Regions from separate parts of the Latilactobacillus sp. VITA-14 genome, predicted to be linked through region 2. Evidence: riboswitches for the same ligand, from Rfam matches in the RefSeq annotation. Region 2 holds a riboswitch; the other holds the start of a gene.
The links. A riboswitch is a leader RNA that binds a small molecule or an ion and turns the genes downstream of it on or off. The one in region 2 is predicted to bind thiamine pyrophosphate.
Positions count from the first base shown of each region.

Region 1: linked by a shared signal. The riboswitch ahead of thiM (hydroxyethylthiazole kinase) and the one ahead of thiT (energy-coupled thiamine transporter ThiT) in region 2 are both predicted to bind thiamine pyrophosphate.

Region 1 covers NZ_JBJKTM010000018.1:20,314-36,838, reverse strand. The annotation lists gene ACF1X7_RS07955 (ABC transporter permease) at 1-978, shown strand, start outside; gene ACF1X7_RS07950 (FAD:protein FMN transferase) at 1,059-2,138, shown strand; gene ACF1X7_RS07945 (M13 family metallopeptidase) at 2,243-4,138, shown strand; gene ACF1X7_RS07940 (sugar O-acetyltransferase) at 4,199-4,816, shown strand; gene thiE (thiamine phosphate synthase) at 5,002-5,673, opposite strand; partial or broken gene thiD (bifunctional hydroxymethylpyrimidine kinase/phosphomethylpyrimidine kinase) at 5,666-6,477, opposite strand; gene thiM (hydroxyethylthiazole kinase) at 6,470-7,279, opposite strand; TPP riboswitch at 7,351-7,456, opposite strand; gene nagE (N-acetylglucosamine-specific PTS transporter subunit IIBC) at 7,684-9,702, shown strand; gene ACF1X7_RS07915 (DUF1002 domain-containing protein) at 9,756-10,703, opposite strand; gene ACF1X7_RS07910 (VanZ family protein) at 10,814-11,947, opposite strand; gene ACF1X7_RS07905 (adenylosuccinate synthase) at 12,213-13,493, shown strand; gene ACF1X7_RS07900 (NCS2 family permease) at 13,663-14,973, shown strand; gene ACF1X7_RS07895 (class A sortase) at 15,117-15,779, shown strand; gene ACF1X7_RS07890 (helix-turn-helix transcriptional regulator) at 15,900-16,127, shown strand; gene ACF1X7_RS07885 (hypothetical protein) at 16,233-16,508, opposite strand.
Region 2 covers NZ_JBJKTM010000005.1:70,171-86,975, forward strand. The annotation lists gene ACF1X7_RS03590 (heavy metal translocating P-type ATPase) at 41-1,834, shown strand; gene thiT (energy-coupled thiamine transporter ThiT) at 1,893-2,495, opposite strand; TPP riboswitch at 2,544-2,640, opposite strand; gene xerS (tyrosine recombinase XerS) at 2,783-3,844, opposite strand; gene ACF1X7_RS03605 (alpha/beta fold hydrolase) at 4,490-5,323, opposite strand; gene ACF1X7_RS03610 (NADP-dependent oxidoreductase) at 5,329-6,339, opposite strand; gene ACF1X7_RS03615 (TetR/AcrR family transcriptional regulator) at 6,341-6,922, opposite strand; gene ACF1X7_RS03620 (DegV family protein) at 7,053-7,895, opposite strand; gene trhA (PAQR family membrane homeostasis protein TrhA) at 7,916-8,560, opposite strand; gene ACF1X7_RS03630 (DUF1836 domain-containing protein) at 8,715-9,233, shown strand; gene ACF1X7_RS03635 (DegV family protein) at 9,276-10,145, opposite strand; gene ACF1X7_RS03640 (MarR family winged helix-turn-helix transcriptional regulator) at 10,245-10,667, opposite strand; gene ACF1X7_RS03645 (NFACT RNA binding domain-containing protein) at 10,819-12,534, shown strand; gene pyrE (orotate phosphoribosyltransferase) at 12,646-13,284, opposite strand; gene pyrF (orotidine-5'-phosphate decarboxylase) at 13,281-14,000, opposite strand; gene ACF1X7_RS03660 (dihydroorotate dehydrogenase) at 13,993-14,919, opposite strand; gene ACF1X7_RS03665 (dihydroorotate dehydrogenase electron transfer subunit) at 14,919-15,707, opposite strand; gene carB (carbamoyl-phosphate synthase large subunit) at 15,780-16,805, opposite strand, start outside.

The DNA.
Region 1 (16,525 bases), on a different contig from region 2:
ATTGATGGCTATTTGTTGTTGAGTGAGGAAAAAGGACAGACAATCAGTCGCTACTATGAACGAAAAGATAGTCCATCATTTGATGCGAGTGTCTTAGAGAATCAGTTAAATCAGATTCATTTAGTAGCTTTGGCGCAACAAGCAGGCGTTGCACCTGAACAGATCCAGAAATTGATGACGCCAACTGTCATTGCACCAGTGACGGTTAATTACCAGAATGGTCATGAAAAGATTTCCCAGGAAAACACTAAAGAAGTGGGCCAAATTATTTCAATTGGAATTACGGTCTTAATGTTCATCTTTATCGTGAATTATGCTGGAATGATTGCCCAAGAAATTGCGACTGAAAAAGGGTCGCGAATCATGGAAATCATTCTATCAAGTGTTTCGATTGAAATTCAATTTTTCGCGAAGATTGCCGCGATATTAGCCCTATTACTCACCCAAATTACTGTCTATATTTTAGTTGGGATTGTCGGGTTTCAGTTTTTGAAACAGCAACTACCGTTAGCAGAGTTATTGCCGATTATTCGTCGTGCTTTGGTTGCGCCAGCAATGTGGTATGCAGGAGTCTTTTTAATTATTGGGGTATTACTCTACACCGTATTAGCTGCAATGTTAGGCGCTGTTGTGTCTCGAATGGATCAGGTACAACAAGCCATTTCGCCATTGATTTTACTGGGCACATTAAGTTATTTGGGTGGCTTTGTACTGGCATCACAGACCGATATTCCATTATTGCGGGCGGTGAGCTATGTGCCATTGTTTTCACAGATTATGTTACCTGTGCGGCTGGCAAACGGTGATGTTGGCGCGTTCGGGGCTAGCATGGGACTCTTCATAGCCATGGCGACACTAATTGGACTGACTTATTTAGCATTAATTATCTATCGCATGAATATTCTAGTTTATTCGGATAAAGGTGTTTTTAAAGCATTAATTGCCACCTATCAGCAACTCAAAGAATCGCGCCAGTAGAAGATTTTTACAACCAATTAAAGCGGATTCATGGTATGATAGAGCCATGTGATTTTAGTAGCAAGGAGAGCGATTGAACGATGCAAAAACGATGGGTAAAATTCGGATTGGCACTCTTAGGGGTGACACTGGTATTGGCAGGCTGTCAAAGTAAGCCAGCGGACAAAGAAACGTTGGTCAAAAAGCCCTATGAAAAAAGTGATTACTATCTCGGAACGATTTGTACATTGCGAATCTATAATAAAGACAAGGAAGCCGTGCTAGATAAGGCTTTTGCGCGGATTAAAAAGTCCGAAAATCAAGCAACGTTAACCAAATCAGGTTCCGAATTGGATAAGATTAATGATAATGCCGGTGTTAAACCTGTACAGGTTAGCAAAGATATGTGGCCACTAATGGAAAAAGCGTTACATTATAGTCAAGAATCGGATGGCGCGTTTGATATGGCCATTGGTGCGATCACAGATTTATGGCAAATTGGGTTACCAGGCGCGCGGGTGCCAGCACAAGCAGAAATTGACCAAGCGTTACCATTAGTCGATTATCATGACGTTGTTTTGAATAAGGCTAAACGTACAGTTTACCTTAAGAAAAAAGGCATGCGACTTGATTTTGGCGGGATTGCTAAGGGGTACATTGCCGATCAAGTTAAACAAGTTTTTAAGGAAAATGGTGTGACATCAGCCGTTATTGATTTAGATGGGAATGTGATTGTTATGGGGCATTCACCATTAGGGAAGAACAAACCATGGACGGTCGGCATTCAAGATCCGAAAAAGGCGCGTGGAGAATCAGTCGGTACGATTAAAGGCCGTGATATTTCGGTTGTTACGGCAGGGATTTATGAACATTATCTAAAAAAAGACGGGCATACTTACATTTATCTCTTTGATCGCCATACTGGCTACCCATATGAAAATAACCTAGCGAGTGTCACAATTATCTCGCCTAAATCAGTAGATGGAGATGCCCTTTCAAATGCTGTCTTTAATAAGGGGATTGTCGAAGGCATGCAGCTCATCAACAACAAACCGAAGAATATCCAAGCCATCATGATCACAAAAGATAATAAAATCTATCTATCAAACGGTTTGAAGAAGACGTTTAAACTTAACCAAGATTCAAATTATCAAGTTGAAAAACAATTACCAACGAAATAGCCGCTAAATTGCGGCTTTTTTGCAATTATGGGGGTCAAAGCATTAACGGAAAAAGTGGCAAAATGTTAAAATTGGGAAAGAATCTGCTTTTGAGGAGGACAATGATGACAAACGTGCGAATGCAAGATGATTTTTATACGGCAGTGAATCAAGAATGGTTAAAAACGGCTGAAATTCCAGCGGATAAACCAGCAACAGGCGGCTTTGTCGCCTTGGTTGATGAGATTGATCAGCAATTAATGGCTGATTTTGCTAAGATGTCGACCGCAAAGAACGCATTGTTACAACATTTTCTAGATTATTACGAACTAGCTGCGGACTTTCAAACGCGGGATGCACTCGGTATGAAACCGATTCTACCAATGGTAGCCCGGGTGCAATCTCTCGATAGTTTAGCAACTTACAATCGTGGGTTAGCTGATTGGGTACTTTCCGGGTTACCAACACCATTTGGCTTATCTGTCGATGCTGACATGAAAGACACAGCCCATCACGCCTTGTATGCGGAAGCTAGCGACTTAATTTTGCCAGATAAGACCTATTATGAAGCTGACAATCCCAATGCTGACCATTTATTGGCGGTCTTTACGGATATGATGGTTCAGCTCTTGCAGAAAATTGGGATTGCGCCCGTTGATGCAACGAAGACGGTCAAATTAGCGTTGGCATTTGATCGGTCACTGGCACCTTATGTGAAGAGTGCCGAAGAAGCAGCGGATTACACGAAGCTCTATAATCCACAGCTTTGGAGTGATTTTATGCAACAACAAACGACACTTGATTTTCCACGTTTATTTAGCAAGGTGCTACCTGTTCAACCGGAAAAAATTATCGTGACGGAACCGAAGTATTTTGCGCAACTGAATCAGCTTGTGACAGACGCCAATTTCGAAACGTTCAAAGCGTGGCTGTTAGTCATGACAGTTCGTAGTTGGAGCGGTTATCTGAATGAAGAGGCACGCCAAATTAGTTCGCTCTATAGTCGTGCGTTATCTGGTAGTAAGGAAGCTCGTCCACAACAAAAGAGTGCTTACTACCTTGCCTTAGGGATGTTCAATCAAGTTGTTGGCGATTATTACGGTCGGCAATACTTCGGTGAAGCAGCCAAGGCCGACGTCCAAAAGATGGTCCAAAAAATGATTGGTGTTTATCAAAAACGCCTTGAAAAAAATGACTGGCTAACCGAAAAAACACGCCAACAAGCGATTGTAAAACTCAACCACCTTGGGATTCATGTCGGTTACCCGGATCAGATTGCCCCTATTTTTGCGAAGTTGGTCACAGTACCTAAAGCAGAAGATGGGACATTATTTGAAAATACAGCTGACTTTATTCGAACGATTGAAACGGAAAATTTTGCGAAACTTACTCAACCGGTGGATCGTAATAAGTGGGAAATGGGCGCTGCCACAGTTAATGCCTATTATTCACCTTCGAAGAATATCATTGTCTTTCCCGCGGCTATTTTGCAAGCACCTTTTTACAGTTTAGAACAAAGTAGCAGTGCTAACTACGGTGGGATTGGTGCAGTGATTGCACATGAAATCTCACATGCTTTTGATAATAACGGTGCGCAATTCGACGAGTATGGCAACATGCATAATTGGTGGCAAGAATCAGATTTAGCTCACTTCAAGACACTTTCGGAAGAAATGATTGCAGAATTTGATGGCCTAGAATATGCAGGCGCAACAGTTAACGGGAAATTAACTGTCTCGGAAAACATTGCCGATGCGGGTGGCTTGAGTTGTGCCCTTGAAGCAGCCAAAGAAGAACCTGATGTTGATTTGGCAGCCTTCTTTGTCAATTGGGCAACGATTTGGCGGATGAAAGCTACAAAGCAATATCAACAATTATTGTTAAATATTGATGTTCATGCACCAAACGCGTTGCGGGCCAATATTCAGGTCCAAAACTTGGCAGCCTTTTACGAGACATTTAATGTAACGAAAGCTGATCAGATGTACTTAGCACCCGCTAAACGGGTTGCAATTTGGTAAATTAAAAAGGTGCGCCACAATTGTGACGCACCTATTTTAGTAGTGATGGGGGATAAAGAAATGTCAGAAAAAAAACGCATGATTAATGGTCAAATTTATCGGGCGAACGATTCAGAATTGCGAGCCGATATGAAACACGCGCGCGTACTTACTCGGTTGTTTAATCAAACCACTGAAGAACAACAAGATTACCGACGCGAATTAACCAAGTCTTTATTTGCGAAAAGTGGCTCAGAGTTATATATTGAGCCACCATTTAGAACTGATTATGGTTGCCAAACACGCATTGGTGAGCATGTGTATATGAATTACGATTGCATCATTATTGATGTAGCACCAGTGACGATTGGGAACCACGTTTTCTTTGGACCTCGTGTAGGACTCTACACAGCTGGTCACCCAACGACGGCACAAGAACGCCGGGATGATTTGGAATATGGTAAGCCAATCACCATCGGGGATGATGTGTGGATTGGTGGCAATACGGTTGTTAATCCAGGCGTGACAATTGGGAACAATGTGGTGATTGGTTCTGGATCAGTTGTGACTAAAGACATTCCTGATAACGTGATTGCAGTTGGTAATCCATGTCGGGTACTCCGGCCGATTGATGAGGCAGAAGAGGCCTACTGGGCGCAGCAAAAAGCAAGTTATTTTGAAGCTCTTGCTAATGAATAAGTTTACCGAGTAGTGTTAAATGGAGTAGTCATCACTAACAAAGCACTAAGCTAAATATCAGCAAACTACCGAGAAAAAGCCGCTAGTACTCTATAAAAAGGGTTCTAGCGGCTTTTTTAAATGTTTGGTGGATCAAACTGGCAGCAAATACTATTCAGAATGGGTCAAACCGTAATAAGGGTTAATTACGATTGGTTTTCATCAGTACTGCGGTGCCATGGCTTTTGTAATGCTTGGACGGCTTGAGCGATATCTGTGGCGTGGGTGACTGCTGAGATAACGGCAACTCCATCCACGGTAGTCTTTGCGACTTGAGCAACGTTTTCTTGGTTGATACCACCAATCGCAACAACCGGTAGTTCACTTTGCTGCGTTAAGAAACGTAAGCGATTAGTGCCAAGTGCTGGTTTAGCATCTTCTTTGGAATTGGTTGGAAAAATTGGACCAATGCCAATGTAATCAAGTATCGGTTGATTATGACTTTGGTGAAGTTCTTGTTCAGTGTGGCAAGATAGACCAGTTATTAAGCCGTGTGCTTTGGCCGTTTCAATTTTATGCCACGGGTGATCGCTTTGGCCGACATGAATACCATCTGCATTGATTTGAAGTGCTAAATCGAGATTGTCATCGATAATAAATGGGACTTGATAATGGCGGCAAAGGGCTTGAGCCGCTGTCGCATACTTTAAAATCGCATCGGAATCTTGCAGACTACCAGCACCTTTTTCACGGAATTGGAAACAGGTAATGCCGGCTTGTAGTGCTTGTTCGAGAATGTTTAGAAAATCATCCATACCGGTATTTTGGGTACCCGCTACCAAATAAGTTTGGAACATTTCCCGGGAAATGTTAGTCATGATGAACCTCCTGATAAGCCCAGTGATTGGTTGGTCCGTGGCCGTGACCAACAGCAATCGGATTAGCAATTGCGGCTTGGATAAAGGCTTTGCTAATATGAATTGCTGCTTTCAAAGGGGTGCCCTTAGCTAGCTCGGCGGTTAAACAAGCTGAAAACGTATCTCCAGTGCCATGTGTTCGTTTAGTAGCAATTCGTGGTGTAGTTAACCATTCATCTTGTCCATCAGCGTAGAGGACGTAATCGGCGGCTTGTGATTGATAGTCTAAATGGCCCCCTTTGATAATGATATTCTTGGCGCCCATTTGTTGGAGTTGGTGGGCCGCTTGTTTGAAATCAGCTGTTGTCTTTATGCGGCTGCCCGTGAGAACTTCGGTTTCGGGTAAGTTGGGTGTCAGCACTGTGGTTAGCGGCAATAATTCAGTACGTAGGGTATCGATGGCATCGTCGGCAAGTAGCTGTGCACCGCCCTTGGCAATCATTACAGGATCAAGGGTAGCGGCCCCCAATCATAATGGCGTAGATTTTCAGCGACCGTTGCAACATGTTCAGCATCTGCCAACATTCCCGTTTTGCAGGCACGAATTTTAAAGTCAGTAGTCAATGAAGCGAATTGTTGATTGATTAGTGATAGTGGTAGTGGCAGACTGGCTTGAACGCCAAGCGTATTCTGAGCGGTGATCGCGACAACTACATTGGTTGCAAAAACATGGCGCTCTTGGATAGTTTTAATATCAGCTTGCATACCAGCACCACCACCGCTGTCAGAACCGGCGATGGTTAGAGCTTGTGGGAATTCATTCATGAGTAGGCACCTCACTTAGTTGGACGGTATTTGCTACTTTGGCTGGGGTAATGTGGAATAAATAATCGATTAATTGGGGATAGAAGGTCCCAGGTAGCGGTGTTTCCATTGCTGTGGCTACTAGTTCGCCGGCAACGGCAAATGTGGCGGCTGCTTCGATAGCGGCTTGGTAGGGATCTGCAGGATGAACTGCAACAAATGCACCACAGAGACCCGATAACATATCACCTGAACCAACATGTGTTTGAAAAAGTGAGGTACCATTTGAAATCAGCGTAACGCGTTGACCGTCTGTAATAATGTCGGTCGGACCCGTTAATAAAATTATGGTGTGTAAACGATTGGCCGCGGCCTTAGCAATAATGACTGGATCGCTATTTCCATGCCCGGCGTCGATGCCATTTGCTTGCCAATCTATCCCAGCAAAATAAGCAATTTCACCTGCATTACCACGAATGAGAGTTGGTGTGTCAAGTATTAATAGTTGCTCGATAATTTGCTGGCGGTAGGCCAGTGAGCCAACTGCCACTGGATCAAGAACAATGGGTTTTTGTTGTTGATAAGCGGCGGTCATTAGGGCCATCATTTCTTGAATCTGTGGTGCCCACAAACTACCAATATTAATCGTAATGGCTTGTGCGATGGTAACAATTCCCTCCGCTTCTTCTGGTGCATTAGACATAATTGGTGAGGCACCGATTGCATTTTGTGCGTTGGCGACCTGATCAATTGTGACGCCATTTGCGACATTAGCAACGATTGGATTGAGCGCTCTAACTTTTTCTAACAGTGAAACAACCATATAAAAACCTCCCTTAAAAACTAAAAAAACCACTTAACGATGCACGAATGCATAGAAAAGTGGTGTGAGTAGTCTAAAGAAAGGCACTTTCCTACGCAAGTCTGAACTTACAGGTTCAAAGGGATCAGGCTGTACAAACCTATCTCAGTTCTTCTAAGAACACCCCTAGTGCAAAGCGATTAATTTGTACCCTCAGTATAGAGAGTGTGGTAGGTGAATGCAACCGTTTTATTTGGTGAATCAGATATTATTTGTTAACTTTTAGGTATAGACCAATATTTTTTGTGTGCATGAAACCGCTTCAACCGCTATTTATAAAGGTCTATACCGGTTGTTAAGCGCTTGCTTATCGTTTACATTAATGATTTAATCATATTAACGAAAAAATGAATGGAGAAAAACTTATGAAGAATTACTTACAACGAATGGGTCGTTCATTAATGTTGCCAGTTGCTGTTTTACCAGCAGCCGCAATTTTAATGGGGATTGCGAACTGGGTTGGCAATGGCGATTCAAACGCAAACGTCTTTACAATTTTCTTATCAGCCGGTGGCGGTGCAATTTTAAATAACCTGCCATTATTATTCGCCGTTGGTTTAGCACTCGGGATGTCTAAGGATCAAGATGGTGCAGCTGCACTTGCTGGTTTAGTCGCTTTCTTAGTGCCTAAGACAATCTTGGCACCTGCTTCAATTCAAGCGATGCAAGGTTTATCAGACATCGCTAAAGTAAATCCAGCTTTTGGTAAGATTGAAGGGAATGTTTTAATCGGGATTATTGCCGGCTTAATTGCGGCTGCAATGTATAATCGCTTCCACAACGTGAAGTTGCCAATGGCCCTCTCATTCTTTAGTGGGAAACGTTTAGTGCCAATTATGGCGGCAACTGCAATGATGGTTGTTTCAGCTATCTTGTACTTTGTTTGGCCAGCCGTCTTTACAGTATTAGTGTCATTTGGTGAAGCAATTTCTAAATTGGGTTGGTTTGGTGCCGGTCTATACGGCTTTTTCAACCGTTTATTAATTCCAACCGGATTACACCATGCCTTGAACTCTGTGTTCTGGTTTGATGTTGCTAACATTAATGATATCGGGAATTTCTTGGGTGGTGCGAAATCACTTGCGATTGGTTCAGCTGTGATTGGTAAGACAGGGATGTATCAAGCTGGTTTCTTCCCAGTCATGATGTTCGGCTTACCTGCTGGGGCTTACGCAATCTACAAAAATGCTCGTCCAGAACGCCGTAAAGCAACAGCTTCATTGATGTTAGCTGCTGGTTTTGCGTCATTCTTTACAGGGGTGACAGAACCACTTGAATTCTCATTCATGTTTGTTGCATGGCCACTTTATGTATTGCATGCAGCTTTCACAGGGATTTCATTGGCTGTTGCTGCTTTCTTCCACTGGACAGCTGGTTTCGCATTTAGTGCTGGATTAGTCGATTATGTTTTAAGTTTGAAAAACCCAGTTGCTAACCAACCGTTGATGTTATTGGTTGAAGGGTTGGTCATGGCAGTTATTTACTACTTTGGGTTCAACTTTGCCATCAAGAAATTTAACTTGATGACACCAGGTCGTGAAGCAGAAGATGCTGTTGATGAAGATACTGCTGGCGTTGAAACAGACGCTACTGATGATAAATTCATGGTTCAAGCAAAACGGATCTACGCTGCAATCGGTGGCAAAGACAATATCAAAGTGATTGACAACTGTACAACACGTCTTCGATTACAATTAGAAGACACTGCCAATGTTAACCAATCAGCGATTAAAGCTGCTGGTACTGCTGGGATTAACGTTTTAGATAAAACAAACATTCAAATTATTATTGGAACAGAAGTCCAATTTGTTGCTGATGCTTTAAAAGAACTTTATAACCACAATACGCCAATCGCAACAAGTACACCAGAACAAGCTGCCGCACCAGTTGAAGCACCTGTTGATAGCGATATTAACTCAGGTGAAACAGATGTTTTCTATGCAGTTGCTAATGGTGAATTGATCGATATTGAAAATGTTGATGATCCAACTTTTGCTCAAAAAATGCTCGGTGATGGCTATGCTGTCATTCCAACAGACGGCAAAATTGTTGCACCAGTTGATGGGACTGTTATGACTGTGTTCCCAACGAAACATGCAATCGGGATTAAAACAACGAACGGTTTAGAAGTCTTAGTGCACATGGGAATTGATACGGTTGAATTAAATGGCGCACCTTTTGCAGTCGCTGTTGAAGAAGGCCAAACAATCAAACATGGCGACTTATTAGCAACGGTTGATTTGAATCAAATTACTGCTGCTGGTAAGAAGACGGCAATGATGGTGATCATTACCAACATGCCCGCTGTTGATTACATTAAGTTTAACGCAATGAGTACCACAGTTGCTGCAGACGCAGTTGCCTTAAAAGCAACAACGAAATAATGAATAAATAAAAAGCCCCGCAAACTTCAGTTTGCGGGGCTTTTTTGTGTTATTTAGTTAAATAATCCTTTGAAGAAATTAGCCATGCTATCAAAGAGTTTTTGAATGAAGTTCCGATTGCTTTGGGTGTTGAGCTTATTGAAGATGTTTTTCGCACCACTTTGGATATTATTCATTAACTTACCGGCTTGATTCTTGAAATCATCCGAATTTAAAGCACCGGAATCTTGGATTTTAACGAGAACATTAATGATTTGTTGTTTTTGATTATTGTTGATGATGTTGGTGAGGTTGTTTTGTTCGAGTTGATTATTGACGATGGTAGTAATTTGGTTAACAGTCAGATTATTGCCCTTACTTGCCATGTCTTTTTTGGCACCTGTGACGGCATTATTCAATTGGGAATCTGAATAACCATCGGTGCCTTTATTAGCCTGTGTGATATCGCTGAGGGTGCTCATTTCGTCTTGAGCAGCAGTTACTTGCGCTTGGTTGAGTGAATCGCCATTTTCAGCGAAAGCGGCGTAAACACCAGCTAAGGCGCCAGAGCCATCGATTGGAATGGCGGAAGTCACGTATATTGTCGCATTCGTGACGCCGGCGGTTAAGGCCGCATTTTTATATTGGTTGGCTGTAATTGTGGTGATGTTGTTACGGCCATTAAAATCGATAATTTTAACATTGATGCCGGTATTGCTGTCATTTTTTTGAATTAAAGCACTTGAGTAGACACTTGAGTTGGCGTTAAATGTTTGTTGATTTTGATCAAGATATTTTACAAGTGTGGAACCGGTCACTGTTAGTTCACTGACATCTGTGACATTCGCGGCATTTTCCAGTGTCTTGAGGGTATCAGCTTTTTGGGTGCTAGAAAGGCTGGTCCCAAGAGTGGCAACGGGTTTGTCCCACGATGTGGTGCTGTCGGCAAAGGCCGGTTGTGCGCTCAGACCGATAATAGCAGTAAATGCAATGGGGATGAGGAACTTCAATTTATTAAACATAAGCAATAATCCTTTCTCAAAGCGAATGATACCTTTAGTATAGCCAATTCAAGCCGTAAAGTATCCGATTTTAACTATTTTTAGGAATTAAAGATGATTTTAAGGCTTTTTTAAGGTTGCTGAGTGGGGTGAATGCTACTAATGACCCGTGTATGGGTTAGTTTCTCGTAGAATAATTGTGGTCGTTTAGTCACCCAACTTAATAAGAAGTTACCGGTGAATAACAGTGGTGGTAAGAGTGAGAGACCGATAATAAAGAGATAGACGTCAAAATGTTGTTGGCCACTAGCAACAGCGGCATCCAGGGTGACGCGCCAGAGTTGAAAACTGGGAATGACGATGAAAAATAGGAGTAGCTGGCGCCAGAAGATCGCCCAACGAGGATGATGGTCAGCGACAATCTGTAGTTGCAGGAGAGATTGACCAGGTGTTTTGCCACGCCAAAAAACGGGGAGCATTAAGAAGTAAGCACCAGTTGCCAGGCAGTACTGAAGCATTTCTGAATGAATGGTGGGTAGTTTTAGTAATCGCCAGATAACAGCAATTGCAAATGTAATGATGCCTAACACACAGTAATCAACGGCAAGTGCCAATAAGCGCCGGAAGTAGCCCACTTTTTGACCGCGCGCATAGGCTGCTTGATCCAAACTTTCACGAGTGGGTAAGAAAAAGGTGACCAAGGGCTGGAGATAAAATCCAAGTAGTCCGCCAGAGATGTTGAGCAATAAGTCATCAACATCAAATAACCGATAAGGGCGAGGATAAATACCATACAGTCCGGAAAGTTGCGTGAGTTCAAAGAATAGGGATAACGTAAAACTAAGTAATAAGGTCTGTTTGAAAGACGTTTTAAAGAAGTAACGTAAATAAATGCCAAATGGAACGGTTAAAAAGATGTTAAACAACGGCTGAATGGTTGCCGCTTGTTTAAGTGTTGCGAGGTATGAACTCGGTTCGGTCCAAACGAAATGGGTTGAGTTGATAAACTCCCGGACAAACGTAAAGGGAACTAAGTTATAGCGCGGGGTGGTTAAATGAGCGACCACCGAGCGTGGGGGGAGGGGAAGAATAATTAAGCAGTAAGCGGCTACCAAGTAGAATATGAAGCTGTAGAGAATTACACTACGCAGGATGGTTAGCGAACCATAACGATGATAGTGGTAAACTAACAGTGGAACGGTTAAGATGATTGCGACGAATGGAAAGGCAATTGCCGCAGTAATGATATTGCTGACGTAAACCATGATGAGCTCCTTTGGTGTTAGATGTGGTTATATTGTATTTTTTTAATGAACGCCTGTCAAAACAGGGATCATTGTTCGTTATTTACGTTTGTATTTTATCGGTTATATGTATCGTTAAGATTTTACGGAATAAAGGCTGATTAGAGATTTTAAAGTTCGTCTTTTATATTGATTTTGAGATAATTTGTTGCTACAATAGTTTTTGTGAGTTTTAGGGTTTAAATAGCGGATCTGAAGACGGATTCGAATAGAGGAGTATGTTTATATGACATCTGTAGTAGTTGTTGGAACACAGTGGGGCGATGAAGGTAAAGGCAAGATTACCGACTTTTTAGGTCAAAATGCTGATGCTATCGCGCGTTATCAAGGTGGCGACAATGCAGGTCATACCATTCAGTTGGGTGACACAACTTACCATTTACAATTAATTCCATCTGGGATTTTTAACAGTGACAAACTCAGCGTGATTGGCAACGGGGTCGTTGTAAATCCGAAGACCCTCGTTTCTGAATTGAAATATTTAACGGATCAAGGGATCAACGTGAGTCAATTAAGAGTATCAGATCGGGCACACGTTATCTTGCCATACCATTCTAAATTGGATGGCTTACAAGAAGCAGCCAAGGGTGATCAAAAGATTGGGACGACTAATCGTGGGATTGGCCCAGCTTATATGGATAAAGCCGCTCGGAGTGGGATTCGGATTGCCGATTTATTGGACAAGGAACTCTTTGCAACTAAATTAAAACAAAACTTAGACGAAAAAAATGCGCTCTTTACTAAAATCTACGGTGCTGAACCACTTGAATATGAGACAATGTTTGCAGAATATTATCAATATGGTCAAGAAATTAAACAATATGTTTGTGATACTTCAGTTGTTTTGAATGATGTTTTGGATCAAAAGGGGAATGTCTTATTTGAAGGCGCACAAGGCATCCTCTTGGATATCGACCAAGGTACGTATCCATTTGTGACATCATCAAACCCTGCCGGCGGCGTTTCAACAGGTTCAGGAGTTGGTGCTTCACGGATTGACGAAGTGGTTGGGGTGGCTAAAGCTTATACCTCACGCGTTGGTGATGGCCCATTCCCAACTCAGTTAGATGATGAAACTGGCGACTTCATTCGTGAAGCCGGTCATGAATATGGTACTGTTACTGGTCGCCCAAGACGCGTTGGTTGGTTCGACTCAGTTGTGCTTCGGCATTCAAAACGAGTGGCGGGTGTGACCCAATTATCATTAAACTGTGTGGATGTCCTAACTGGGATTAAAACATTGAAGATCTGTGTCGCTTACGAATTAGATGGCGAACAAATCGATCGTTATCCAGCAAGTCTCCGCGAATTAGAACGTTGCACACCGATTTATGAAGAATTACCTGGTTGGGATGAAGATATCACGGGTGCTAAGACGCTAGAAGACTTGCCAGCTAATGCGCGGCACTATGTTGAACGAATTCAAGAATTAGTTGATTTACCATTAGCAACATTTGCTGTTGGTCCAGATCGTGAACAAACAAATGTCTTATCTGCTATCTGGTAGGTATTGCTGAAAAAGAGTACAAAAAAAGAGAATGCAAAGTTCGTTTTCTAAACGTGTCGTTAAACACGCCAACAAACTTTCATTCTCATGGGTTTGGCACCAGTCAGTATTATACACACATTACCCCTAAAAAGATAGTGGGAAAATTAGTTGGTTTAGAGGAGTCGTTATGGGAAGAGTAAGTCGTTTCTTCGGGATTGAAGAACAACATTCAACAGTGCAACGGGAAATCCTAGCAGGATTCACCACATTTATTTCAATGGTTTATATTTTATTCGTTAACCCGAGCGTTTTAGGTGATTCAGGGATGGATAAAGGGGCTGTTTTTGCAGCCACAGCATTAGCAAGTGCGATCGGGTGTTTCTTGATGGGGTTATATGCTAAATACCCAATTGCAACCGCACCAGCTTTAGGGATTAATGCCTTTTTCAGTTATTCAGTGGTTATCGGGATGGGTGTGTCATGGCAGACGGCGTTAGCGGGTGTATTTGTGGCTTCATTAATCTTCATGTTGATTACTGTCTTTAAGCTACGGGAAATCATTATTGATGCCATTCCGCGGAATATGAAACTAGCGATTTCAGCTGGGATCGGGATGTTTGTGGCTTTCATCGGTTTACACGGTGGTGGCTTGATTGTTGCGAACAAATCAACCGTTGTTGGTTTGGGGGACTTCTCGCAAGGGACGACTTGGTTAACTGTTTTCGGCTTAATCATTACCGTTATTTTAATGGTCCGTAAAGTACCAGGAGCAATCTTTATCGGGATGCTTCTAACCTCAATTGTGGGAGCCATCAGTGGCCTAATTAAGTTGCCAACACACTTTGTTGCAGCTGCGCCAAGTTTGAAACCCACTTTCTTAGCTGGTTTAAATCACATTGGCGATATCAACACCGTTCAAATGTGGGTCGTTGTACTCACTTTCTTATTAGTGACCTTCTTTGATACCGCCGGGACATTGGTCGGTTTAGCTGAACAAGCCGGCTTCATGAAAGATAACAAGATGCCCCGCGTTGGGAAAGCTTTGGTATCAGATTCAACGGCCATGTTAGCTGGGTCATTACTCGGAACATCACCAGTTGGGGCCTTTGTCGAATCATCCGCTGGGATTGCTGTTGGTGGTCGAACTGGTTTAACGGCCGTTGTGACGGGTGTGTTATTCGTCTTCAGTTTATTCTTCTCACCATTATTGACGGTTGTCACGTCACAAGTGACGGCCCCCGCATTAGTGATTGTCGGTGTTTTAATGGCTCAATCATTGAAGAAAATTGACTGGGAAAAATTAGAAATTGCAATTCCTGCCTTCTTAATCGTTCTAGGTATGCCACTGACTTACAGTATTTCTGACGGGATTGCATTGGGCTTTATCGTCTATCCAATCACAATGATTACAGCTGGTCGTCGCAAAGAAATTCATCCAATTATGTATGTTTTATTCTTTGTTTTCGTGGTCTTTATGTACATCTTAAACGTAAAATAAACAACAAACGCACAGCCGAAAGTTTCGGTTGTGCGTTTTTATGTGTTGCTGTTATTAATTGCGAATCACAAGGATTTAGAGCCGGTAAATATAAAATAGTGTGTTACAATAGTCGTAAATACTAGTGAAGGGTTTAAACTGTTATGCAAAAAAAGACAAGAAACCGATTAATTAATGGCTTATTAGCCATTCTGTTAGTGGTTGGATTAGTGTTGGTCTTCATCAATCCAATCCGCAACCAACTGGTTAAAATGATGGCGCATCGTCAGATGGACGTCACAGCTGCTCAAATTAAGAAAAACCAACATAAAAAAGCGAGCTTTGATTTTGATAAGGTTGATTCACTCGATACAAAACAGATTGTGAATGCCGCTATTAAAGGTGATGTGATTGTCTTAGGAAAAGTTGCAATTCCAAGTGTCAAGATGGCCTTGCCAGTCATGAAAGGCGTCTCAGAGGACACAATGGCTCAAGGTGGAGGCACAATGAAACCTGATCAGCAAATGGGTGCAGTTAACAATTATGCTTTAGCAGGGTATTCTTTCCAAAACATCTTTCTGCCACTTGAAAATGTGCGCGTCAGCGATAAGGTCTACTTAACGGATATGGAAAAAGTCTACACGTACAAAGTTGATTACAAAGCTTCAATCAGTCCATACGACGTAAAAGTCATCGATGATGTACCAGGTCGTAAAATGGTGACACTGATTACCTGTGATAAAACGGTCCGCAGATGGTGTATTCAAGGTGAACTCGTGAAGGCCCAAAAGGCAACAAAGAAAATGTTAGCTGTTTTCGGGAATTAACCCGGGAAATAAAAGACTGCCAGTGAGTTGAAATGCTTTAATAGCAGGGATGCAACAGATTTGTTGCTTGTTTTTGTGGGGGTTAATTCGTTAAATTAGGTTTATAGCGGAGGTGGCAAAATGTCAGTTGGGAATGCTTTAAAGGAAGCTAGGATGAATGTTGGGGTGACGCAGGAACAAATTGCACAGAAATTGTTTGTTACACGTCAAACGGTTTCTAGATGGGAGCAAGATAAAACATTACCAAACGTTCATGTTTTAAAAACACTTAGTGTGCTTTATGGTATTCCAATTGATTTCATGTCTGGCATTATTCATTATTGGGCTTGTGCTTTATCCAGTCGCTAAGAAGATATCAGGAATGGTTGTTAGCTTTGGTAAACAATATGTTAAATATAATCAAAAGGCTCTATACGCATAAACATAAAAACGTCATCTATTGGATGACGTTTTTTATTTGAAAATCATTGGAATGAGGCCACCTACTAAGAATAGAATAATCAATACCCAAATGACTTTTCCGAGTGGGTGATTCGGGTTAATCGTTAAGCCGACCCCAATTGGCTTAGGGATAATTAAGGGCTGTTTAGCATGCGGTATAATTGGATAAAATTGGCGTGTTTTGAAGTAACTGAAGCCAATCAAAACAACCGCAACGCTTAAAGTTAATAGCCCAGACATTGATTCGGTTAAGACTGCAGGGAAAAAGGCGTGGACGATTAAAATCACAAGTAATGTCCCTAATG
Region 2 (16,805 bases):
GTTATAATGTAAATGAATTCACAAGAAGGAGCGATTGACGATGAAACATACCATCAAGTTTGCCTTAACAATTAGTGTGGGTGTGATTGCGCTATGCTTGGCGTTTTTGCTACATGAGCCATTGTGGGCACAGATTTTAGTGAGTTTAGCGGGGAGCTTAGTAGCGCTCTCGATGTTTATTGAGATGATTAAAACGCTAAAATCTGGTCAATACGGGGTGGATCTATTAGCGATTACCGCTATTATTGCGACGTTAGCAGTCGGTGAATATTGGGCAGCATTAATGGTCTTGGTCATGTTAACTGGTGGCGACTCATTGGAAGACTATGCAGCGCATAAAGCAGGCCGTGAGTTAAAGACATTACTTGATAATTCTCCGCAAACAGCGCATCGCCTTGTTAATGATGCGGTCGAAGATGTTTCAGTCGATAAGCTTCAAGTTGGTGATCAAGTGATTATTAAACCTGGCGAATTGGTCCCTGTTGATGGGCATATTATTGCAGGAAGTGCTTTATTCGATGAATCATCGTTAACGGGTGAATCACGCCCCGTTGAAAAAGCACTAAATGATGAGCTCATATCAGGCTCTGTGAACGGCGATACGTCGGTTACCATGCAAGTTGACCAATTAGCCGTTAATAGCCAATATCAAGCAATTGTACGGCTTGTAGAGACCTCTGCGGCACAACCAGCGCATTTTGTGCGCTTAGCTGATCGATATGCCGTGCCATTTACATTAGTTGCGTATGTGATTGCTGGAGTAGCTTGGTGGTTATCTAAGGATCCAGTACGGTTTGCAGAAGTGCTTGTCGTGGCTTCGCCGTGCCCATTAATATTGGCAGCGCCTATCGCGTTAATCTCAGGGATGAGTCGTGCTAGTCGAAACGGGATTATTGTCAAGGCTGGCACAACAATTGAAAAATTAGCGTCTGCTAAATCAGCAGCGTTTGATAAAACTGGAACAATTACGAATGGTCAATTGACGGTTGACCAAGTTGTGTCAGTGATTGGTATCGCACCAACCGATTTATTGCAATTGGCGGCTAGTGCGGAGCAAGAATCTTCGCATATTTTAGCACGGTCACTTGTTAAAGCGGCACAGGTAGAACAATTACAACCAATTGAAACATTAAAAGAAGCAACGGGCGCTGGGGTAGTTGCGACGCTGTCGTCTGGACAAACGGTTCGTGTTGGGAAACATCAATTCGTGACGCCAGATGCGCAACAGCCTCTGCAAGAACAAACCACTGTTTACGTTGCGATCAATGATCAATATGCGGGGTACATTACGTTTATCGATCATTTACGACCAGAAGCACCGGCCACGATGCAGACGCTCCATCAACTGGGGATTACGCGTTTGATGATGTTGACAGGCGATCAAGCGACAACTGCGCACCAGATTGCGGAACAAGTCGGAATTGATGACGTCCATGCAGGCTGTCTGCCAGTCGATAAGATTCATTTAATTGAACAAGTACCGCAAGACCAACGCCCACTAATTATGGTTGGTGATGGGGTCAACGATGCACCGTCACTGGCAAGTGCTGATGTCGGGATTGCGATGGGGGCCCATGGCGCAACAGCCGCAAGTGAATCAGCGGATGTGGTGATTCTAAAAGATGATTTAGGACGGGTTAGTCGTGCCGTTCAAATCGCGCGTGACACGATGCGCGTTGCTCGCCAGGCGGTTTTGATTGGGATTGCAATCTGTATTGGGTTAATGTTGATTGCCAGCACCGGGATTGTTCCAGCATTAGTGGGGGCTTTATTCCAAGAGGTTGTCGATACAGTTTCAATCTTATATGCATTACGAGCTAGAACGGATCGTTAAGGGAATTAAAAAGAGCCGTATTAACACCATTCAAGTGTTAATACGGCTCTTTTTTTGTTTATTTTTCAGATTGTACGTGTAAAACCATGTCTTTTGGTAAATATAACTTAGGCACCATGGCTAAACAAATACATAGAACGATGCCGGTTAGAATGAAGCTAGCGATAAAGCTGCCACCGTTAACAGTGAGCGAGTATAGCCAAGCATTCATACCTTTGGGAGCGTATGAGCCCCAATAAACGGCACCGGCTAAGAAGTGGCAGAAGTATTTTGCAAAAGTACCAAAAAATGCGGCCATCCATAAAAGGGTCATCGTTTTGACTTTTGTATGATTTTGAATACTTGCTTGAATAGGTCGTTGTAAGATACCTGCTAAACCAACAACCATGAAGGCAATGGTAAATTCTAGCAATCCTTGCCATACGTTCAAGACACTACCGTTTCCTAATCCACGTAAGATTAAGTCTAGTAGACCCCAGATTAAGCCGGAGACCATTCCAGGAATGGCACCACGGCGTAAACTGTAGATTACAATAGGGATAATCCCAAAGGAGACTTCGATTGCGGAAGGCCCCGCTGTATGGGGGATGTATTCCAATGCCACGGCAAATGCCGCGATGATTGCCCCTTCAATTTGAATCAATAGACGCTGATGTTGCATAAAAATAACCCCTTTTCTTGTTCAACCAACACAAAAAAGGAGTTATCATTTCAACTCCATCACAATTCCTACGCTTGTCTTAACAAACAGGTTCGAAGGGTCTGATTAAAATCACTCTCAGCCAATGGCTCCCCTTTGCGATGGTTAACATTTAATTTTTAGGAACGCTTTCAGTATACTCGATAGCTGGTATAAGTCAAGCAATGTGTAAATCGACGAATTGATGTAAACCAAATGACTGTTAGAACGACGTTGATAATCGTTGCCAAGAAGAGCACTAATAGTGGCTATTCAAGCTGGTCCATTGCCGAGCGTTGTTCATCAGCAACGACGTGCGTATATAAGTGAGTAGCTTGCGTGGTCGTTTGGCCTAGTTGGGTCGCAACAATTGTTTCACTATGAGTTGCCGCCATGAGATCAGTGGCAAGTGTATGGCGGAACTTGTGTGGTGTGAGACGCACGCCAAATGCTTCAGAATACTTCGCGACTAACTTTTCAATGGCATAGTTGCTCATACGCTTGGCGCTGCCACGATAGCGACTGACAAATAAGGCTTGTTCATTATCTTCTTTTAGATAGCGTGATTTACGAATCTGGCAGTAATCCCTTAAAAAAGGTAAACTCCACGGAGCAATTGGGACAGTATCTTGCTGTCCGCCTTTACGGATCACGGTAATTGTAAGTTGTTCAAGATTCAAATCGTTGATGTTGGCTTGGGCCAACTCTGATAGTCGGATGCCCGTTGCCAGCGCCAGTACACAGATGGCAATATCGCGTTCGCAATTTTGCTTGTATGATGCCAGTTGGCGATTAGAAAGCAAGTTAGGGTAATCAACTTGCATGAAGGTGATGAAGTCGTGTTTCTTTTCACCGGTCAGCAGTTGTTTGCTGATGTGTCGTGAACGTGTCGCCATTGTTTCTGAAGCTTTAAGTAGTTTCACCTTCTTCATGACGTTTCGGTAAAAATAAGGCTCACCATCAGCTTGTTCGGCTTCAATGGTTAAGAAGTACCAGAGCGCATTTAATGCGTTAATCGAGCGGTTAACGGCTTGAAAGGAGAGCTTATGGTTATTTTGTTTACGCTTATTCATTAGAAAAATCTTGTAGAGCTCAATATCTTCGAGTTTCATTTTTTCGAGTGCGGTCAGTGGCATCTGGTCGATAGAGGGGACCGCGACGATCTGTTCATCAACTAACCAGGTGAAAAAGCGAACGTATTCTTGTAAGTATTGATAGAGCGTTGCAGAAGAGTAGGCGTTTGCCTGGCGGTTAATGTAGAATTTACGAATGTAATCCGGAAGATTGGCGAGTTGCTTTTCGCAGAGTTCTAAGTAACGTTGTTGATCCATGATGGAAGACTCCTTAATTAACAGTTTAAAGATAGTTTAGCAAAAATGAGGTGAGAATACTACAAGTGTTGTTAAAACCATAATTTTAACAACACTTGTATTGCAAACCGTTCCGCAAACTGATGATCAGATGGTCTTATTCGACTATCTGCATAGCAACCTAAAGATCCTTATTCCGTTTAAAAGTTGGTATATCAACGTTTAAGGCCTTTTTTAACGATTTGATATGTGAGTTTTAAGGCTAAGATGTGTTAATATGCGTATTTACCAATTAAAATCTGCCATAATCGTCAGATTAATCACGGATTTGTGCCTGAGCTTAGATGAATTCTGAATTTAAAGTTAAGTTTGGCGATATCGGTTGGCCAGTCAGTTTGATTCATCATATTGGCGTTGAGTAACTTGTAATAGTTTATGAATCGTGCAGTGTAAAAAACAAACGCATTAAGTGCGGTTCATCAAATCAATTGAATGATGTTGGATAATAAGTGGTTATTTTAGCGCTCTTTTAAGGGATAAGCGTTTCTTCGCATAATATATATTATGTAAACTAAAATAGATTTAAAAAATTAACTAAGCCTACCCACTCGTCACCAGCGTTTAAGCGCAGCAAAAAAGCGCCATATTAAAATGACGCTTCTGTAATTAGTGATTTAAAAACTGAGCCAACAAAGCTGCAAAGTCATTTGGATTTTGGAATAACGCCATATGACCAGCATCTGGGTAAAGTTTTAATTGGGAATTTAAAATCCGTTCATGTAATTCATATGAACCATTAACAGGTGCCATTCGATCGTGATCGCCGTTGACAATCAATGTTGGTTGGTTAATTTGTGCCAGGTTTGCCGGTTGATCGTGCGCATACTGTTTAATTGCCATTAATTGACGACGATAAGCGGCTAACGTAATGGCTTTATCTTCAACAATTTCACGCTGTTTTAACCGGTTAATGAACGCTTTACCAGCCTGTTTGCCTTGGGGCGTTCTGGTGAAGAAGAGGTATTCCTTAACGTCTCTATGCGTTAAGAAGGACCGAATTAAGTCAAAAGTTGTTATGCGCCCCACTTTGGCGATTTCTGAGTCACCCTGGGGACCTGTTCCGACTAAAATTAAGTGATTAACACTTGAGGAGTATTTTAAAGTGAAGGCCTGTGCAACAAAACCACCCATCGATAATCCAAGTAAATCGAATTGAGTGAGCTGCATAGCTGTTATAAAAGCATAACAATCAGCTACCATTTGCTCAATCGTCGTGGGGACTTTGCCATCCGAGAAACCAACACCACGATTATTAAAGACAATCACGCGTCGTTGCTGACTGATCAGGTCAATTAATGCAGGGTCCCAGTTATCTAAAGTGGCTGATAAGTGATTCAATAAAACAAGTGGTAAGCCGCGACCGGTACCCACTTCGCGGTAAGCAAACCGTTGGCCTTGTTGATCTTGAATAAATTGGTTGGGGGTTGTTAGATAAGTCATCTTGATTAGCCCGCTTGAACCTTAATCACCACTTTACCAGTTGGATGGCCGTGAGCAACAAGTTCTAGTGCCTCTTTAACGTGTGCTAAATCGAATTGATGCGGATCGATGGCTAGTACAATCGCTTGTTGTTCAACAATTTCAGTGATTTTTTTGAGTTGGGCACCATCTGAACGAACGAAAATAAAGCGATATTCAACGCCCGCTTTTTTAGCGAGGCGATCCCATTTCCGCCCGGCCAACGAGAATAAGAGTTGCTTCCAAAATGGTAATTGCAATTGTTTAGCGAATTGTTTGTTTGGACCGGCAATCAAGCTTAAAATCCGCCCGCCCGGCTTCATAATCGCCATTTCACGTTCAATATCTGCTCCACCGCGTGTATCAATCACGTAATCGATTTGATCTAAAACTTCCCAGTAATCGGTTGTTTTGTAATCGATATATTGGTCAGCACCCAAATTCAAAATGTGATCTCGCGCGGCTGCATTGCCTGAAACAATCACGGTTAAGCCTAGTGATTTTGCGATTGGGACGGCTATTTGACCGAAACCGCCTGAACCACCAGGGATAAACAGCGTTCGGTTCGATTGGGCTGCCAATTCCTCAAATAGCCCCTGATAAGCCGTTAAGCCAGTCAGTGGGATTGCAACGGCTTCACGTAGCGATAAATCCTTTGGCGTGTACCAGATTGCATCGGTGGTAACCGCGACATATTCAGCAAAGCCACCGATTTTAGCCAATGGTAAACGCGCATAGACTTGATCCCCGACTTTGAAATCAGTGACGTCTGTTCCAATCGCTGTGATTTCACCGGCAATTTCATTACCTAAAGTCAGTGGTAAAGCATAGTTTTGCATTAATTTAGTATCGCCGCGGATATTCATTGGATCCAATGGATTCACCGCTGCATAGGCGACTTTGACGAGTACTTCATTGGCTAGCGGTTGTGGGCGATCAATTTCTTGAATCGTGACAGCTAGTGTTTGATTATATTTTTTAATTTGAGCTGCTTTCATATTAGAAAACCTCTTTCCACGGGAGTGTTTGTAGAGTTTGTTGCACAATTGCTGTTAGCGTAGTTGAATCTGGGTTCACTTTAGCCATGACCCGGATACCAATGAGCGCACTTTGAAGCGATGCAGCTAAAAGATCAATTGCAACAGACGGTTCTAGTTCGGCCTGGCCGGCAATCAGTAATGCCTGCAACAGTGCTTTTTCTTGGGTTAAATAATGCTGAATCAGCGTTTGGATGTCTGGTTCTAATGAATTTAACGTTGCCGCGGTATTCACCACTAAGCAGCCGGCTGGTTGGTTATCCGGATGGTCAATAAATATTTCAAAAATGGCTGTTAAGCGCGACCTTAAATCGGTATGCGTTGCCAGTACTTGCTCGAAACGCTCGTTAATTTGGTCACGATAATGTGCTAGTACTTGGATAAACAGTTCATGTTTATCGCCGAATGTATCGTAAATACTGCGCCGGTGAATCCCCATTGCATCAACTAGGTTTTGCATTGAGGTATTCTCATAGCCTTGTTGCCAAAAGACAAGCATGGCTTTGTCTAAGACAACCGGTGATTCAAATGTTTTTGTCCGCATCTGGATGCTCCTCTCTTATTAGAACGTTCATTCTAATATAAACGATTCTTTGAAATAACGCAACTAGATTTTGCGCAATTTTAAGGGGCAATAAAAAAGAACGCCTCGAATGAGACGTTCTTGTCAGCTGTTATTTTGTCCGATAGAAAATACCAAACGCCCCTAGGCCAACGTGACTCATAATGACCGGGCTGGTTAGTGCGACTGTATAAGGCACATGGGGCTGTGTTTCTTCAAGCGTTGCTTGGATCTTAGCGGATAGTTCATCCGTGATTCCGACGTGTGAGATGCCGATTTCCGCAACGTCTTGGGTGGCTAAGTATTCACGGATATTGTTGAGTTCTTTTGTAAAAGCTTTTAGTCCCCGCCCCTTTGCGACGACTTCTAATTCCGTATCTGTTAAGCGCACAATTACCTTGAGTTTAATGATTTTCGTTAATAGCCCGGCCATTCTACTAATTCGACCACCGCGTTGAAGCGCGTCAAGTGAATCTAAAAAGACGTAGGTTTCGGTTTTACGACGGATGTCATCGAGATGCGCGATAATATCATCAAGAGGCTTCCCTGCTTCAACGTCTTGGGCGGCAGCAACCACTTGATAAGCAAGTCCACGGTCGATTGCTTTACTATCAATCACGTGTACGTCACTTGTTGATTGGTGGGCTGCTGTGTGTGCCCCTTCGATTGTGCCACTTAACAAGCCGGTACAATGAATCGATAGAATCGTACTACCATCAGCCCCTAATTGATCATATAAATCGACGAAACTGCCGACAGTTGGCTGACTTGTTGTTGGAAAATCGGTCGTTGCATTTTGTAAGCGACTTAAAAATTCAGCGCGGGTAATGGTTTGTCCATCAATGAAAGACTCATTTCCTTGTTGAATCGTTAAGGGGACGATGTGAATGTCATATTTGGCGCGTTCGTCTGCTGTCAGTTGAATCGATGAGTCCGTTACAATTTTAATTGTCATATGAGTTGTACTCCTTCAAGTTAAATGTTGAGGTAAATTGAAAAAAACATCAGGGTCGTTCCGAGCATTACGAAAAAGTGCCAAATCAAATGTAAGCCAGGAATTTTAGGAAAACTATAAATTAGAGCGCCAACGGTAAAGACTACGCCACCACTGACTAACAGCCAAAAACCAACTGGACTGAGGTTGACATAAAGGGTCTTACCAGCTAATAAACATAACCACCCCATCACAACGTAAATCGTTGTTTCAATCTTTTGGTACCGACCGTGGCTCAAAATGTGCGTTATAATACCGGCAATCGCTAGTGTCCAGATTGCAATCAGTAAGCTAATTCCTGTTGCATGGCCAATAAAAATCAAACAATATGGCGTGTAGGTACCAGCAATCAGCAAGAAAATATTGCTATGATCGAATATTTGAAACACGCGCTTGGCCTTGGTAAATGCTAAGCAGTGAAATAAAGTCGAAGCGAGATACAGTAGCAGTAATGTGGCGCCATACACTGCTAGACTAGCAATCGCGACTGGTGAGAGTGTTTTATGAATGCTTTTGACCAGGAGCATGATGACTAACGTTAAACTACCGAAAAAACCAATCCCGTGGGTAATGGCATTCCATATTTCATAAATCAGTTGTTGTCGTTTAATCGTGGAAAGTTGCATGGTTCTCGCCTCTTTTTCTCTATTTGCCGAGTATTATAGCGCGAATGTAGATTATAAGTCAATAGATAATAGAATTCGATTCTATGTTAGTGACAAATGATAATTGCTATGGCATAATAAATATACTATCAACAGATTGGTGGCGTTAATCAGTATGCAATCACAAGAATTTGAAAAATGGTTGGGTGACTTTCAACAATTGCGGTTACCATTATGGTCTGAATTTCCAGATTTAGACCTCTATATGGACCAAGTCATTAGTGAGGTCAATAAACGACTGAGTCCTTTGTTGGACGTTAAAATAACGAAAACAATGATTAATAGCTATGTCAAAATGGCGATTATTGAACGACCGGAAAAGAAACGCTATAATCGGGATCATTTAGCCGAATTGATTGTGGTCAGCATTATGAAATTAGTCTTCCCGCTCGATGTCATTAAACAAGGGATTTCGCAATCGTTGGCAAACGACACCGCTGGTAAGGCATATGATCAGTTTGTGCGGTTATTTAATGCCGAAATTGCGAATATTAACGCGCAATCAACGGTTAATGAATTCAATTTAAACGAGGAACCGCTCAACATTGTTCAAAAAGTAGCCGTTAAATCCGTTATTTATAAGCTAATTGGGACGAAGTTGGTTACCTTAGAAGAACCCGTTTCTATCTTATAAGTCACAAAAAAAGCCTGTCGAATTGTTCGACAGGCTTTTAAATTAGGCTTTATCAAAATCTTTAATCCAAGCAAGTGCAATGGCTTTTTCACCAAGATGGGTCCCGATAACTGGGCCAAAGTAGCTGATATCAATTGGTAAGTCTGGATAGTTTGCTTGAAGCTTATCACGCCATGCAATCGCTGCTGGTTCATCGTTAGCGTGAATGATTAGTGCGCGTAATGGATAGTCAACACGTTCGGCTGTTTCAGCAAAAATTTGTTCAGCGCGGGCGTAAGCCTTCTTCAATGAACGAACCTTCTCAAATGCCGTAATTTTGTTAGTGTCAGCGTCAAACGTTAAAAGCGGTTTAATCTTCAACATGCTACCAATAAAAGCAGATGCGTTTGATAAACGACCACCACGCACTAAGTTTTGTAAGTCGTTAACAATGAAACATTCATCCATTGTGCTTTTTAGATCGTCAAGGCGTGCGATAATCTGGTCGACGGTCACTTCTGGGTCGCGTGCCATTCTGGCCGCTTCCGTTGCTAAGTAGCCCATTAACATCACAGTAATCCCTGAATCGTATGGGACAACCTGGATGTTATCGATGGTGCTTGCCGCATTTTTCAATGTCGTGACAAACCCAGAGATGGTACTAGCAAGGTGGATGCTGATGACAGCATCATACCCTTCGTTGCCGAGGTCTTCGTATAGTTTTAACATTTCACCCAGTGGTGGTTGTGATGTACTGGGGAATGTTTCGGATGTTTTTAATTTTTGATAGAACTCTTCAGTGGTTATATCAACGCCTTCATCATAGACCTGGCCATCAAGGATAACCGGAATAGGTACGACGAAGAGATGATGGTCTTTCACTTGCTGTTCTGTGAGATAAGCGGTACTATCAGTGACTACAGCAATTTTCATGGTGACACCTACTTTTTTATTATTCGGTAATAACTATATCATAAATGGTAGGTTAATTCCCCTAAAAATGCCGATTTTCCGAAAAATGTATAGGGCGTCTCATTTTAATGGTCGATTAAAACTTTGATAATAACGGTTCAGTAGGATTTTTAAAAGTTGCTGTTCATCGGTACTCCAGTTTTGTTGAATGTGATTTTCAAGTGCAGTTTGAAGTTGTTGCAACGTACTTAATGCCGTCTTGGCGGTCGGTGTTAAGGCGTAAACGCGTTGGCGCGGATCAGCCCCGGTCACTTTTGTTAACAGCCCTTCTTGAGCCATCGTATTTAACTGCCGACTGAGTGTCGATGCATCGAGTTTGGTTAACGTAATTAATTCTGCGTGCGAAATGCGTTCTTGATCGGGTTCAATGGCCATTAGAATGTTGACTTGGGCTAACTTCAAGTCGAGTCGTAGCGCCCAGTGTTTCTTTTGTTCTTGATACAATAGATTCAGTTGATTAAACGTTGCTGAGGTTGAGCGCACGGTAAATCCCCCTTTAATTGTATAAAGCAATTTGATAATTGTATTATACAATAGTCGTGTTAGCGATTGCAAACAACTAATTTCTTTGAGGTTCCACTGCAAAACCGTTACAATAAGTAAGACAATTCAATTATAGAGAGTGTGAGCAATAATGACCTTTGATGGTTTAATGACCCACGCCGTTGTAAATGAGCTAAATACAACTTTAGCAGACGGCAAAATTACGAAAATTCAACAACCTTATCCAAACGAAGTAATCTTAACGATTCGGGCAAATCGTAAGACCTATCCCCTTCTCCTATCAGCCCACCCATCTTATGCGCGAGTGCAAGTGACGCGGGTGCCTTATGCAAACCCCGCAACGCCACCGAACTTCGCGATGTCTTTACGGAAGTATTTAGATGGCGCCATTTTAGAAAACATCGAGCAAATTGAAAGTGATCGGATTCTAAGATTCACCTTTAAATCACGGAATGAACTGGGGGACTTACAACAACTATGCTTAATCGTTGAATTGATGGGCCGCCATAGTAATGTGATTTTGATTAATCAAGCGACCAATAAGATTCTCGATTTAATCCGGCACGTCGGTGTTTCGCAAAACCGTTATCGGTTCTTAATGCCTGGCGCCGATTATGTTAATCCACCGGCTGCAACCGGGGTTGATGGTTTTACGACTGATTTAAAGACGCTTGATTGGTTAAGTTATTATAACGAAGCTGCTGATGAACAAGTCAAATGGTTACAACAACACTTCCAAGGGATGAGTCATGAAAGTGCCGTTGAACTACAAACCCGTTTAATGGATCATGACAATTATTTGGCGGTTGTGACTGATTTCTTCAAGCAATTCGACCAAGTGACACCAACGTTAACAGTTGGTGACAAGAAGTCGTGGTTCACGGCCTTCCCTTATGAGAGCCTGACAGGGACACTGAGCCATTTTGACACGTTGAGTGAGCTGTTAGACCAATATTACTTACACAAGGCGCAGCGTGACCGAGTGCAGCAACAAGGTGGTGCGCTCATCCACTTCATCCGCAACGAGATTCAAAAGGATGAAAAGAAACTGAAAAAACTACAAAAAACGTTAAAAGCAGCCGACAGTGCGGATGATTACCGGATTAAGGGTGAAATTTTGACCACCTATTTGCGGGAAGTCGAACGTGGCATGACTGAAGTCACGTTGCCCAATTTCTACGACAATAACGAACCGCTTAAGATTACCTTGTCGAACCAGATTAGCCCTTCAAAAAATGCGCAGAAGTATTTCTCGAAATATCAGAAGCTCCGGAATTCAATTGCCTACGTCAATGAACAAATGGCAAAGACCGAAGCAGAACTTGCCTACTTCAACACGATTATGGCGCAAATTGAAATTGCTGAACCCAAAGATTTAGAGGATATCAAAGCTGAATTACAGGCTGAAGGTTATTTAAAGGCTAAGAAAACCGGTGCCAAGAAGCAGAAACGTTACAAGATTAGTGAACCTGAAGTTTTCTATGCGAGTGATGGCACCCGGATTTTCGTTGGCAAGAATAACTATCAAAATGATCAATTAACCTTGAAAAAAGCCCATAAAACTGATATCTGGTTGCATGTGAAGAACATTCCCGGGTCTCATGTGATTATTGATAGCCCAGATCCATCAGAAGATACGCTTCAAGAAGCCGGCAACTTAGCGGCCTACTTCTCGAAGGCGCGCTTATCAGCGGCCGTGCCAGTTGATTATATTCAGGTTAAGAAGATTAAAAAACCGAACGGTGCGCGACCAGGGTTTGTGATTTACGAAGGGCAACAAACACTTTATACGACACCAGACGAGCAACTCGTTCAAAAGCTACGTAACAAACCTGTGCAAGACTAATAAAAAGCGTTACTCCAAAGTGAATTGGGGTAACGCTTCTTTGATTGGTGCGGCTGATGGCACACGCTAAACGTGTTCTGCAAGCCATTACTTTCCGGTTAACACGCTATTCTAATGGGCGTCTGACCATGCTTGTGGGTCTTGGCGCCATTCATTGAGTGATGTGGCTTGTTCTGGAGTTAAGTTATCAGCGGCTTCTTCGACCGCTAATAAGGCGGAGAAATTCGATAAGGTCGTTAGTGGTAAGTTAGCAGTTGCGAAATTCTGTTGGCCGGCTGCCAGTTCGTATGAAAAGATGCCAAAAATACCAAGGACTTCTGCGCCCTCTTTTTGAGCGGCGGCCGCTGCTTGTAAGACACTCCCGCCGGTTGAAATTAAATCGTCAATGAGGACTAATTTTTGACCGGCTTTAAACGGTCCTTCGATTTGACGGCCTTGACCGTGATCTTTCGGTTTCGACCGAATGTAAACCATCGGTAAGTCGAGTTCGGCTGCGACCCATGCAGCATGGGGAATCCCCGCGGTTGCTGTTCCGCCGATGACTTTGACGTCTGGGAATTGCGCTTTGATTGCCGCAGCTAAGTTGCTGGCAATGAGCTTGCGGACTTTTGGATAACCAATCGTTAAACGGTTATCGCAATAGATGGGACTTCTTAGCCCACTCGCCCAAGTAAAAGGGTTGTTAGGACTGAGACTGACGGCATGAATATCGATTAAGGCTTGTGCGACTTGGTGTGCAATTGTTGTCATTTGAAAGACTCCCATTCTGATTTGATAGCTTGGTAAGCTTGATATGGATTTGTAGCTTGCGTAATTGGGCGCCCAACGACAATCGCCGAGCTCTCAGCTTGTGCGGCTTCGTGTGGTGTTACAGCCCGTTTTTGATCATTGGTTTGGCTTGTTGCTGGCCGAATCCCAGGTGTGACGCAGAGAAAATCAGCATTGGTGTGTTCGCGAATCGTTGGCACCTCTTGAGCAGAACAGACCACGCCATCGCAATCCGAGTTCTGTGCGAGTTGCGCATAGTGTGCGACAGATTCTGGTAGGCTGACATTAACGAGTTGTTCGGTTTGCATTTGCGCTTCGCTGGTCGACGTAAGCTGCGTAATCGCTAGTAGTTTAGCGGGCCGCACGTTGCCAAGTGCGGCGCCTTTTTTCAGACCAGCCGCCCCTGCTTTGAGCATTGCCTGCCCACCAGCTGCGTGAATCGTTGTGTAATCGACACCGAGTTGGCCGATAACAGTCATCGCACTTTGAACGGTGTTTGGAATGTCATAGAGTTTTAGGTCGAGAAAAATCCGATAGCCGCGCGCTTTTAACGTTTTAATCAGCTGTGGTCCCTCTTGGTAAAAAAGTTCCATGCCGACTTTAACGAATAAGGATTCATCAGTTGGAAATTGCACTAAAAAACGATCTGTTGTTTCCCAGTTTGGAAAGTCGAGCGCGATAATTAAAGGGTTAGTCATGAGTGCCCTCCTGTGGTAGACCGAATGATTTTAAATCGGTTAGTTGATATTTAGCGAGTTCATCTGGTAATGCGGCGATTAGTTTTGGACAGGCAAATGGATCGCTGAAATTAGCAGTGCCGACTGCGATGGCATTGGCGCCGGCGGCCATTAATTCAAGTGCATCCGCAGCTGTTGAGACACCGCCCATTCCAATAATCGGTAATTTCGAAATTGAACGGACTTGATGAATGAGCCGGATGGCAACGGGTTTTATCGCTGGTCCAGATAAGCCGCCTGTTTGATTAGCGAGAATTGGTTGGCGTGTTTTTGGATCAATCTGCATCCCCACCAGTGTATTGATTAATGAGAAGCCGGCTGCCCCCGCTGCTTCAACTGCTTGCGCAATCGGACGAATATCCGTCACGTTTGGTGAGAGCTTCACGTAAACCGGCACTTGGCTGACTGCAACACAGGCCTTCGTCAACGTGGCAGCGGCTTCTGGTGATGTGCCAAATTCAAGACCGCCATGGGCCACGTTTGGGCACGAGATATTCAGTTCGATGGCATGGACGTTGGGCGCTTGGCTGATTTGTTCACAGACAGCGACGTAATCAGCTTCGGTATTGCCGGCGACATTGGCGATGATTGGTAACTCGGGATAATGCTCGGCTAACCAGGGTAATTTTTCTTGCATAATGACTTCAATCCCGGGATTTTGTAAGCCAATGGCGTTCAACATCCCACTTGGGGTTTCAGCAACCCGTGGTGTCGCATTGCCAAGTCGGGGTTCTTTCGTTGCCGCTTTGATAATAATTGCGCCAAGTTCGTTGAGGTCATAATAGCGACCGTATTCCTGACCGAAGCCAAAACACCCGGAGGCGGGCATAATCGGATTTTTTAAAGCTAAGCCTGGTAAAGTTACTGCTAAGTCTGTCATTAAATGAGCACCTCGTTTGTTTTGAAGACGGGTCCGTCATCGCAAATTTTGAGCTGAATGCTTGGATCACGTTTGAGTTTGGTGACACAGGCGTAGCAGGCACCAATCCCACAAGCCATCCGTTCTTCCAATGAGATATAGGCATTGGGATGCTCACTGAATCGATTATCGACGGCCATTAACAAGCCTTTTGGTCCGCATGCGTAAATGGCATCATATCGGGTTGTCGCATTAGCAAACTGTGCATCGAGTAATAAACCAACATGGCCTTGGTAGCCGTACGAGCCATTATTTGTCGCATAAGCGACTGGCCCGAGCTTGCGAAAGTGATCTTCATAGAAAATGGCTGCTTTAGTTGCAAAGCCGAACACGTGTTGAACGTGAACGCCTTTTGCATTAAGTTGCCGTGAGAGTTCATGTAATGGTGGAATCCCAGTCCCGCCACCAATGATTAGCGCGTTTTGTCCGGCTACTAATTGGTCAATTGGATAACCGTTACCAAGAGGCCCTAAGACGGACAAGCTTGTGCCCACCGGTGATTCACTTAAGATCGTGGTGCCTTCACCAACAACGCGGTATAACAAGGTAATCGTGTTAGTTTGGCGGTCGACATTGGCAATCCCAAATGGCCGACGTAATAAAAGGGCGTCACTGGGAATTTTGATATCGACAAATTGTCCCGGTGCAATGGGTTGCTGTGCGAGGTCTCCGGTGAGGCATAATTCATAGATACTGGGGGCAATTTCGGTTTGCTTAGTGAGGGTTAATTGGTATTCTAATGGCAACATTTAGCAGACTCCTTCTGATTTTTATGTAATAAAAGAGCCTTAGGCAAAGGGCTTCAGACTCTTTTAGTGGTTTTAAAGTGGTTTGGTCAGGAGCGATTGAGATTCTAGGACCGCTAAGATCGCATCAGCGGTATCCAATGAGGTCATCAATGGAATGCCGTGTTCAATGGCGGTTTGGCGAATGACGATGCTGTCTTTAGCGACTTGTGGGGCTTCGTTCAAGCCGGTTGTGTTGATGACCAGTTGAATGTGGCCGGCTTTGATTTTATCAAGTAAATCGCCGCTCGTAGCATTAATCTTGGCAACGGATTGCACTGGCACACCTGCTGCTTGGAATTCTTGACTAGTCCCAGGCGTGGCAATGATTTGATAGCCAACTTCGCGGAAGCGTTTTGCTAATTCGAGCGCTTGTGTCTTATCTTGGTTAGTAATTGTCATTAAGACGTTCCCGTGACTTGGTAAGTGCATCCCACTAGCTTCGAACGCTTTATAGAGTGCTTTTTGCATCGTTACGTCAGTTCCCATGACTTCCCCGGTCGATTTCATTTCTGGCCCGAGTAAGCTATCAACCCGCGTGAGTTTCGAGAATGAGAAGACAGGTGCTTTAATATGAATTAGTGGGCCCGCTGGTAATAGACCGGTTGGGCTCTTTAATTCAGCTAGTGTGCTGCCTAAAATGACTTGGGTGGCCAGTTGCGCCATCGAGATGCCGGTGACTTTACTCAAGAATGGAACGGTCCGACTAGCCCGTGGATTGACTTCAATCACGTAGACTGCTTCATTTTGGATAATGAATTGGATGTTTAACAAGCCGCGACATTCAAGTGCTAAACAGAGCTTGGTCGTGTAAGTGATGATGGCTTGTTTTTCCGCATCCGTCAGATTTTGTGGTGGATAAACCGCCATTGAATCGCCCGAATGAACACCAGCGCGTTCGATATGTTCCATAATTCCCGGAATTAAGACATCTTTGCCGTCACAGATGGCATCGACTTCGCATTCTTTGCCCATTAAGTAGCGGTCAATTAGGACCGGTTGGTCGACTGAAACTTTAACGGCCTCTTTCATGTAATGTGTAAGGTCTTCTGCAGTATGAAC